3 regions of the Synechococcus sp. H55.8 genome follow, and region 3 is predicted to be linked to each of the others. Evidence: predicted binding sites of a transcription regulator. Region 3 holds the regulator's gene; each other region holds the start of a gene.

Region 1 (3,278 bases), on a different contig from region 3:
GGTACGGGGCCATTTTGCGAGGGGATCTGTCGCCGATTGTGATTGGCCGCCGCAGCAACATTCAAGACGGGGCGATCCTGCACGGGGATCCGGAGCAGCCGACCTGCATCGGCGAGGAGGTCACCGTCGGCCATCGGGCCGTCATCCACAGCGCCCACATCGAGGCGGGATCCCTGGTGGGGATTGGGGCCGTCATCCTCAACAGAGTCACCATCGGGGCGGGCAGCATGGTCGGGGCTGGAGCGGTGGTCACCCGCTCGCTGCCGCCCCGCTCTTTGGCAGTCGGGATCCCGGCCAAGGTCATCCGCACCCTGACAGACCAAGAGGTGGAGCAGTTGCGCCGCCACGCCGAGCACTATGTGGATTTGGCGCTGCAACACGCCCGTCGTTTCGCCAGATGGCCGGGCCCTGCTGCTCCGGCCTAAGCCTACCCTTCAGCAGCGGGGATCCCCGCAGAGCACCCAGGTATCTTTGCTGCCGCCCCCTTGGGAGGAGTTGACCACTAGGGATCCCTTTTTGAGGGCCACGCGGGTTAGGCCGCCGGGATGAACGTAGATCTCTTTGCCGTAGAGAATGTAGGGCCGCAGATCCACATGGCAGGGCTCCAGCCTCAGCCCCTCTCCCCAATCCACGAGGGTGGGCACGCGGGAAAGACACACAACGGGCTGGGCGATGTAGTTGCGGGGCTGGGCGCGGATTTTCTCGGCAAAAGCGGCCCGCTCCTCCGGTGTGGCCCGCGGTCCCATCAGCATGCCGTAGCCGCCCGACTCATTGGCCGCCTTCACCACCAACTTGTCCAGGTTCTCCAGCACATAAGCTTGATCCTTGGGATCCCAACACAAGTAGGTGGGCACATTGGGCAAAATCGCTTCTTCTCCCAGGTAGTAGCGGATCATCTGGGGCACATAGGCGTAGATGACCTTATCGTCTGCCACTCCTGTCCCCAAGGCATTGGCAATTGCCAGCCGACCCGAGCGATAGACCTCAAACAGGCCGGGTACCCCCAAGAGGGAATCGGGGCGAAAGACCAGCGGATCGATGAAGTCATCGTCGATGCGGCGGTAGATTACATCCACCCGTTGCAGGCCCTTGGTGGTGCGCATCTGCAAATAGCCATCGGCCACCACCAAATCCCGTCCTTCCACCAGCTCCACCCCCATCTGCTGGGCCAGAAAAGAATGCTCGAAGTAGGCGGAGTTGTAGATGCCGGGGGTGAGCACCACCACTGTCGGGTTGGCCAGGTGCGGCGGCGTCAGATTGAGGAGGGTATCCAACAAGTGGCTGGGGTAGTCGTCCACCGGGCGGATCCCCATCGTGTTAAACAGCGAGGGAAAGGTGCTTTTCATCACCCGCCGGTTTTCCAGCACATAGGAAATGCCCGAGGGGCAGCGCAGGTTGTCTTCCAGCACGTACCAAGTCCCGTCCCGATCCCGCACCAGGTCGGTGCCGGTGACGTGGCACCAAATTCTCCCCGGCGGGTTGAGCCCAATACAAGGCCGCAGGAATCCTTTGGCCGTCTCGACCAGCTCAGCAGGGATCACCCCATCCTTGAGGATCTTCTGGTCGTGATAGACGTCGTCGATAAACAGGTTCAGGGCATGGATGCGCTGCTTCAGGCCCTGCTCCAGCCGCTGCCACTCAGAGGCTGAGACGATGCGGGGAATGATGTCGAAGGGGAAAATCCGCTCCGTGCCCTGGCTGTCGCCATAGACGTTGAAGGTTACCCCCATCTGAAAGAGGGCTGCCTGGGCCGCCGCTTGCCGCTGCTGCAGCTCTCCTTCTCCCAGCGAATGCAGGCGCTCAATCAGCGGGATCGCCTCAGGGCGAGGCCGACCGCGCCCCACAAACAGCTCATCGTAAAAACCTTCACCTGGGTCATAAGTATCAAAACGCACGTCGGGATCCCTCGAACCCTACCCTGTTTTACTGTGGGCGGCTCTGGATTTGCCTAGTGTGCTTCCGGCTACTTTTACGGTTATCGTGGTGGAAGTTAGGACAGGGGGTATACCGGTTGCCCCCAGTCAGCCAGAGTTGTCAAGGTTTATGGTGGCGAGCGGTACTTTCTCAGCTTTGTTGTCAATGTAGTGTAGAGGAATGAACCGGACACCCTCTTTTGTAAATCGGCCCCTCATCGGCGTTACTACCCCCAGCCGCAACGGCCAGGGAGATTTTGTGGCGCCGGGCCGCTATGTGGATGCCCTTCGCGCTGCTGGCGGGATCCCCGTTCTTTTTCCCCCAGGCGAAAGTGAGCCACAAGCGCTGCTGGCTGCGGTAGATGGGCTGGTGTTGACAGGAGGCGGCGACCTTTGCCCCAGCACCTACGGAGAGGATCCCCAACATCCCCAGGTGCGTCACGTCAGCGCCGAGCGGGATCGCTTTGAGATGGCCTTGGCGGCAGCCGCGCTGGCGCAAGGGATCCCGGTCTTGGGCATTTGTCGAGGGATGCAGTTGCTGAACGTGGTCAGCGGCGGCAAGCTGATCCCCCATGTGCCCGACGTGTACGACGAGCTGGATCATTTCAACCCCGCCGATCGCAAGCCCGTTCGCCACAGCGTCAGCCTCATCCGCTCCACCCGCCTGCAGCAAATTGTCGGCGTCGACGCAATCTCCGTAGTCTCTTGGCACCACCAGGCTGTTTGGGGGGTGCCGGCGGGCTGGCGTTTGGCTGCCTGTTCTCCCGACGAGCTCATCGAGGCCATCGAGCACGAAACCCATCCCTGGGCTATTGCCGTGCAGTGGCACCCCGAGTTCACCTTTGAAGAGGCTGAGCATTTTCGCCTGTTTCAGGCCTTTGTGCAGGCAGCGCTGCAGTTTTCGCCGCGCCTGGCCAGCCCTGAAGCAATGCCTCAGGTTGCCTAGGGATCCTGTGCTGCTGCTGGAGAAGAGGCGGGGGCTTATCCCTCGCGATAGCCGGGGAGAGCCCTTGCTATGCTTTGCCCAGTGCCCCCAAAAGAGGGCCTATGAGCAGGAGACAGGCACTGGCTAGAGCAGTTCTGGGTGTCTTAGCTTTTTTCGGTTTAGGTTTTGGCTGTAGTCCCAGCCCTTGGCTGCGTCAGTTTGGCACCCCTTCCTCTGACGAGGCTCGCGCCATCGCAATTGATGGAAAGGGAAATATTTGGGTGGCGGGGGTAACGGAGGGAAGCTTTTTGGGCCAAAGCTCGGCAGGGGGTGGCGATGGTTTCTTGCGCAAGTACAATGCCTGGGGCCGAGAGCTCTGGACACGGCAGTTGGGCACCCCTGCTTTAGACGAAGTTGTGGCGGTGGCAGTGGACAGGAGA
Region 2 (3,278 bases), on a different contig from region 3:
GCCTCGGCAATCTCCGGATCCTTCTCGATGTCGATCTCCACCACGTGCAGCTTGTCGGCAAACTCTTCGATGACCTTGTTCAAGATTGGCCTGAGGGCATGACAAGGGGCACAGGTGGGAGCGGTGTACTTGACCATCAGCAGGCGATTGCTTTCGTGGTAGAGCCGCCGCAGGGCATAGCTCCCTTCATGGCAGGTCTTGCTGAAATCCAGATCCTCGTGGCCGTTCTCCGCAAAGCTGGCTTCCTCAACCGCAGATTCCTCCGCCAACTCTGCCTCAGGCGGGGCGGCAGCAGAGCTGGGTTTAGGATGGCTCTGGGGCAAGACGTGATACTCCTGAGCCAGGCCGTGTTCCGAGAGCCAGCGCTCCGCTAACATGGCCGCCATACAGCCGGTGCCGGCAGCGGTGATGGCCTGGCGAAACTCGTGATCCTGCACATCCCCGGCGGCAAACACGCCCTCTACACTGGTGGCTACCGATCCTGGGCGGGTGACAATGTAGCCCACTTCATCCAGCTCCAGTTGCCCCGTGAACAAGTCAGTGTTGGGCTTGTGGCCGATGGCGTAGAACAGGCCGCCCACCGCCATCTCCCGGATCTCGCCCGTCTGGTTGTTGCGCACCTTCACCCCGGTCAGGCGCTGGCCGTCGCCCAGGACTTCCACCGCCTCGGTGTGCCAGTGCACCGTAATCTTGGGGTGGTTGAGCACCCGGTCTTGCATGGCCTTGCTGGCCCGCATCTTGCCACTGCGCACCAGCATGTGGATATGGGATCCAAACTTGGTCAGGTAGGTGGCCTCCTCACAGGCGGTATCGCCACCGCCGATCACCACCAACTCCACCCCCTTGAACATGGGCATGGCCCCATCGCAGACGGCGCAGGCGGACATGCCGCGGTTCCAGTAGGTCTCCTCCCCGGGCAGGTGCAGGCGCTTGGCCGTGGCCCCGGTGGCGATGATCAAGCTGTGGGTGCGCACTTCCCGCTCGTCAGAACGGACGACAAAAGGCCGCTGGCTCAGATCCACAAAGGTGACATCCTCGGGGTAGAGCTCCGCCCCCCACCGCTGTGCCTGGGCCCGCATGTTTTTCATCAGTTGGGGGCCGCTGATGCCCTCGGGAAAGCCCGGAAAGTTCTCCACCTCGGTGGTGGTCATCAGTTGCCCACCCGGGATCCCGCCCGCCTGGAAGCCCTCAAACACAACTGGCTTCAGGTTGGCGCGCCCGGCGTAAATGGCCGCCGTAAACCCAGCAGGGCCAGAACCGATAATCACCACATTCTCAATCCGACTTTGCTCTGTCATCCGCTCTCTCTCCTTCTGCAACAGGGATATTACATCAAACTCATAATGACTACGCTTTAGCCTAACACGATTCGGCGAACTGGGCGAGGCTGGGGCTCGTCAGTCCTATTTTCGCTCCCTTGGGGCAGCCGAGGCATTGGCCTATCTAGAACGCAGGTGTGGACTGCTGGCGGGCCTAATCCTGAGCTGGCGGCAAGAGGTCTTGCCCAGGTTGTCTCATCAGTTGGGCAGAAGGCCAGAGCCGGGCCAGTTTTGTATCAGAAGCTACAAAATGCCGGTGTTGGCCTTTCTAGGATGGGTGAGCGCTTTTGGCCCATCCAAGTCGAGGCGCGGGGATCATCCGCTGGGATCCCATTTGTTTCAGCCACAATTTCCCCAGTCTTAACTGCAACCCAATCAGGAGAGAGCGATGGCATCCACGCCCCAAGAAGTGCTTCAGATGATCCAGGACAACAATGTCCAGATGGTGGATCTCAAGTTTGTCGATATCTTCGGCACCTGGCAGCATGTCTCCTTCCACACCTCGATGATTAAGGAAGAAACCTTCACCGAGGGGCTCCCCTTCGATGGATCCAGCATCCGGGGCTGGAAAGCAATCAACGAGTCGGACATGTACATGGTGCCGGATCCCAAGACGGCCTGGATCGATCCCTTTCTCGAGGTGCCCACCCTCAGCATGACTTGCAGCATCGTTGAGCCGCGCACTGGCCAGCCTTACAGCCGCTGTCCCCGCAGCCTTGCTGCCCGTGCCGTCGCCTATCTGCGATCGACAGGCATTGCCGATACCGCCTACTTCGGGCCGGAGGCGGAATTTTTCATTTTTGAGGATATTCGTTTCGACCAAACTCAAAACTCGGCCTACTACTTTGTGGATTCCATTGAAGGTCGCTGGAACTCAGGCCGTGAGGAGAAAGGTGGCAACCTCGGCTACAAGCCTCGCTACAAGGAGGGCTATTTCCCCGTTCCGCCCACCGATGCGCACCAAAATATCCGCACAGAGATGCTGCTGACCATGGGCAAATTGGGGGTGCCCATCGAGAAGCATCACCACGAGGTGGCGACCGGCGGGCAAGGGGAGTTGGGCTATCGCTTCGCCGATCTGGTCACCGCTGCCGACTACATGATGGTCTACAAATATGTGATCCGGAACGTGGCCCGCAAGCACGGCAAGACGGTGACGTTTATGCCCAAGCCCCTGTTTAACGACAACGGCACCGGCATGCACACCCACCAGTCCCTCTGGAAGGATGGTCAGCCCTTGTTCTACAGCGAAGGCACCTACGCCAACCTGAGCGAGACAGCTCTCTACTACATCGGCGGCCTGCTCAAGCATGCTCCGGCGATCTTGGCTTTCACCAACCCCACCACCAACTCCTACAAACGCTTGGTGCCCGGGTTTGAGGCGCCAGTCAACTTGGCCTACTCGCAGGGCAACCGCTCGGCTTCCATTCGCATTCCGGTGACCGGCAACAATCCCAAAGCCAAGCGTCTGGAGTTCCGCTGCCCAGATGCCACCTGCAACCCCTACATCGCCTTCTCGGCCATGTTGATGGCCGGCCTAGACGGGATCAAAAACAAGATCCACCCCGGCGAGCCCCTCGACAAGGATATCTACGATCTGGAGCCGGACGAGCTGGCCAAGATCCCCTCCACACCTGGATCCCTGTTGGACGCTTTGGAGAACCTGCAGAAGGATCATGACTTCCTGCTGGAGGGAGGTGTCTTTAGCGAAGATCTCATCCAGACCTATATCGAGTACAAGATCGACAACGAGATCAACCCCATCAACCTGCGGCCTCACCCCTACGAGTTCGCACTCTATTTTGACGCCTGATCGAGGTTTTCATCCAAAACATTCGTTCTCGAATGAGGTTTTGGAACGGGATCCCTTCTTTTGCCGTGGGGATCCCCTTTTTTTGCGCCTGCCCAGGTATTCTGGGTGTGAGCGCCGAAGTCTAGAGGTTGGAGGGAGGGTTTACA
Region 3 (3,278 bases):
TTCCGTACCTTCCACATAGGCGGCGAAAAAGCGGCCAAGATCGGCGCCGGCTGCCCGCTCAAAGGCCTCCCGCAAGTCTTGGTGGGTGTAGCCTTTCTCAAACCGGCCAAAGCGCTGCCACAAATCCTGCATGGCCGTGTCCAGGGATCCCTGGCCCCCCGAAAGGTGGCGAATGTGCAGATCCAGCAGCCAGCAGACCAAAGCGCCCTTGAGGTAATAGGAAACCTGGCTGTTGAGGCTATTTTCGTGGGGACGGTAGAGTTTGATCCAGGTGTCGAAACTGGATTCCCGCAGCGATTGCACGGCCCGACCCGGAGTACGCTGCAGCCGGCCAATTTGCTCGGCCAGGATCTGCAAAAAATCTTTGGCGCTGAGGATCCCTGCCCGCAGCAAGATGACATTTTCGTAGTAGCTGGTTGCCCCCTCGCAAAACCAGAGGCAGTCCACGTAATTTTCTTGGTTGTAGTCAATTTTCTCCAAAGCCAGAGGGCGCAGCCGCTTGACGTTCCAAGCATGGAAAAGCTCGTGGGCCAGCAGAGCCAAAAAGCGGCGATAGGACTGGGGCCGACGCAGCTCCAGGCCAGAATAGTTGAGGGTGGTGCTGTACTTGTGCTCTAGGCCGCCAAATCCCCCTGCCGACAAATGCACAATAAACCAGTAGCGGTCGTAGGGCAGCCCGCCAAAAAACGCCGCAGTGGCCCGGACAATTTTCTCGGCATCGGCCACCGCTTGCTCCAAATCCAGGGTGCCTGCTCCCCAGACCACGAAGTAATGCGGGATCCCTTCCACTGCAAACGACCGCAACTGGTGCAGGCCCACCTCCACCGGACTATCCACCAGCTCGTCGTAGTCTGCCGCCACAAAAGACTGGCCGGAAGCAGGATCCTCAGAAGAAGAAATCAAAGGTCGCAAACTGGTGGCGATGCGCCAATCAGGCTTGGGAGGGATCACCGTCAAGGTGTAGGGTTCCCGCTCGCGACCGGGCACATAGAAAAAGAGCGCCGCCCCGTTGAAGTAGGCGTGGGTGAGATCCAAATGGTTGGTGCGCACCGTCAGCTCATAGGCATAGACCCGATAGCGAACCTTCACAGCCGAACAGCCCGGCGGCTCGATCTCCCAAGTGTTCTTATCTACCTTCCGCCAGGCCAAAGGGATCCCTTGCTCCGTTGCCGCCTGAAACTCTTGCACATGGCGGGCATATTCCCGCACCAGGTAGGATCCCGGCGTCCACACCGGCAGCCGCAGTCGCAGAGGCACTTCTGGATCCACCTCTTGGATCTGTAGTTCCACCTCCAGCAGATGCTTGGCCGGCTCCGGCATCCGCACTGTGAAATGCTGGCGGCTCAGTTGAGAAGGTGCAGCAACAACAGCCTCCGGGATCCCCATAGGATTTTCCAGTCCACCACTTGCTTCCTACCACCCAGAGCTGGCAAGGCCCCAGTGACAATAGCCCTTATCCTACCCTTGGCTTGGGATCCCTTTGTGGAACAGAAACGAGACCTAAAAACGTAGCCCATGCTACAAAGATGCCTAGGCAGAACCCTCTACCTTAGGGTAAACCCGGCTATTGTTGCCGATTCTGGAGTCGATAGGGTTGCAACTCGGCCCAATGCTTCTAAATTGATCTTACATGGATTGATCTTAGGTATAAACTGACCTCAAAAGGTTGATGAGTATGGTGGTGGCCGTCGCAGAAAAATCTCTGATCACAGCCTTCAAGCAACTGGGAGGCCCTCACCATCCTCCGGTTATCGAAACGTTTGAACGTGGTAAGACCATCTTTTTCCCTGGGGATCCGGCGGAGCGGGTTTACTTTTTGGTGAAAGGAGCTGTCAAGCTCTCGCGGGTCTACGAAATGGGGGAAGAAATTACCGTTGCTCTTCTACGGGAAAACAGCATCTTCGGGGTGCTCTCCTTCATCACAGGGCAGCGCTCCGACCGCTTCTATCACGCGGTGGCCTTTACGCCTGCTGAGTTGCTCTCTCTGCCGATTGAGCAGGTGGAAAAATCCCTGCGGGAGAACGCCGAACTGGCCATGTTGCTGCTCAAGAGCTTGTCTTCCCGCATTTTGCAAACGGAGATGATGATCGAGACGCTGGCTCACCGCGATATGGGATCCCGTCTGGTTAGCTTTTTGCTGATCCTCTGCCGCGATTTCGGGGTGCCTGGCCCGGATGGGGTCACCATTGATCTCAAGCTGTCTCACCAGGCCATTGCCGAAGCCATTGGCTCGACCCGCGTCACCATCACCCGTCTGTTGGGAGAGCTGCGCAAGAAGAAGTACATTTCCATTTACAAGAAGAAGATCACTGTACACGACCCGATGCGGCTGAGCCACCGCTTTGTCTAGAGGGGATGGGGCCTAAACTCTGCCCCCCAAACCAGCCAATGCTCAACTCACCCCTGCAGCTCCGCAGAATCTTTGGGTTCTCTCTCTTAAAGTTTTCTGGAAGCTGACGGGATCCCGGTCAAGGATCTATTAGCCTGTGGGGGGATCTGGCTTTGGCCAGAGCTGTCTAGCCAATTGCTGAGGTGTAACTGTGGAAACGGCCATCGAGTGGATTACCGCCCATGAGATCCTCGACTCGCGAGGACGCCCCACCCTAGAAGCCCTGGTGGGCCTGGCCAACGGAGCAACGGGCTTGGCGCAGGTGCCCAGCGGCGCTTCGACCGGTACCTTTGAGGCCCACGAGCTGCGGGACGGGGATCCCAAGCGCTATGGAGGTAAGGGCGTGCTGAGGGCGGTGGAAAACATTCTTGGCCCCATCCAGTCGGAGCTGCGGGGAGAAGATGCCCTCAACCAAGCCCGCATCGACCAGTTGCTGATCGACCTGGACGGCACCCCCAACAAGTCCCGCCTGGGGGCCAACGCCATTTTGGCAGTTTCTCTGGCGACGGCCAAAGCGGCGGCGGAAGCGGTGGGCCTGCCTCTTTACAAATATCTGGGCGGGCCTTTTGCCAACTTGCTGCCGGTGCCGTTGATGAACGTGCTCAACGGCGGTGCCCACGCCGACAACAACGTGGACATCCAGGAGTTTATGCTGGTGCCCATTGGTGCGGCCAGCTTTCGCGAGGCGCTGCGCTACGGGGCCGAGGTGTTTGCGGTGCTGAAGACGGTGCTACAGCAGAAGGGGCTGTCCACCGGGGTGGGGGACGAAGGCGGATTTGCCCCCGATCTCCCCTCCAATGCGGCAGCTTTGGATCTGTTGCTGACGGCCATCGAACAGGCAGGCTACAGGCCGGGGGAAGATATCGCCTTGGCCCTGGACGTGGCCGCC

The links. The regulator NtcA, encoded in region 3, controls nitrogen genes in cyanobacteria. The targets are predictions, from matches to a motif close to GTANCNNNNGNTAC.
Region 1: NW862_RS08055 (circularly permuted type 2 ATP-grasp protein) is a predicted target of NtcA. The motif match lies at 2,047-2,060, and genes of this name have one in related genera.
Region 2: glnA (type I glutamate--ammonia ligase) is a predicted target of NtcA. The motif match lies at 1,553-1,566, and genes of this name have one in related genera.

Annotation. Positions count from the first base shown of each region.
Region 1 covers NZ_JANSJC010000015.1:60,241-63,518, forward strand. Annotated here, with positions in the region: gene NW862_RS08050 (gamma carbonic anhydrase family protein) at 1-425, shown strand, start outside; gene NW862_RS08055 (circularly permuted type 2 ATP-grasp protein) at 435-1,895, opposite strand; gene NW862_RS08060 (gamma-glutamyl-gamma-aminobutyrate hydrolase family protein) at 2,095-2,859, shown strand; gene NW862_RS08065 (SBBP repeat-containing protein) at 2,961-3,278, shown strand, end outside.
Region 2 covers NZ_JANSJC010000011.1:47,496-50,773, forward strand. Annotated here, with positions in the region: gene trxB (thioredoxin-disulfide reductase) at 1-1,298, opposite strand, end outside; gene glnA (type I glutamate--ammonia ligase) at 1,708-3,132, shown strand.
Region 3 covers NZ_JANSJC010000002.1:168,452-171,729, forward strand. Annotated here, with positions in the region: gene NW862_RS01825 (M61 family metallopeptidase) at 1-1,386, opposite strand, end outside; gene ntcA (global nitrogen regulator NtcA) at 1,676-2,350, shown strand; gene eno (phosphopyruvate hydratase) at 2,541-3,278, shown strand, end outside.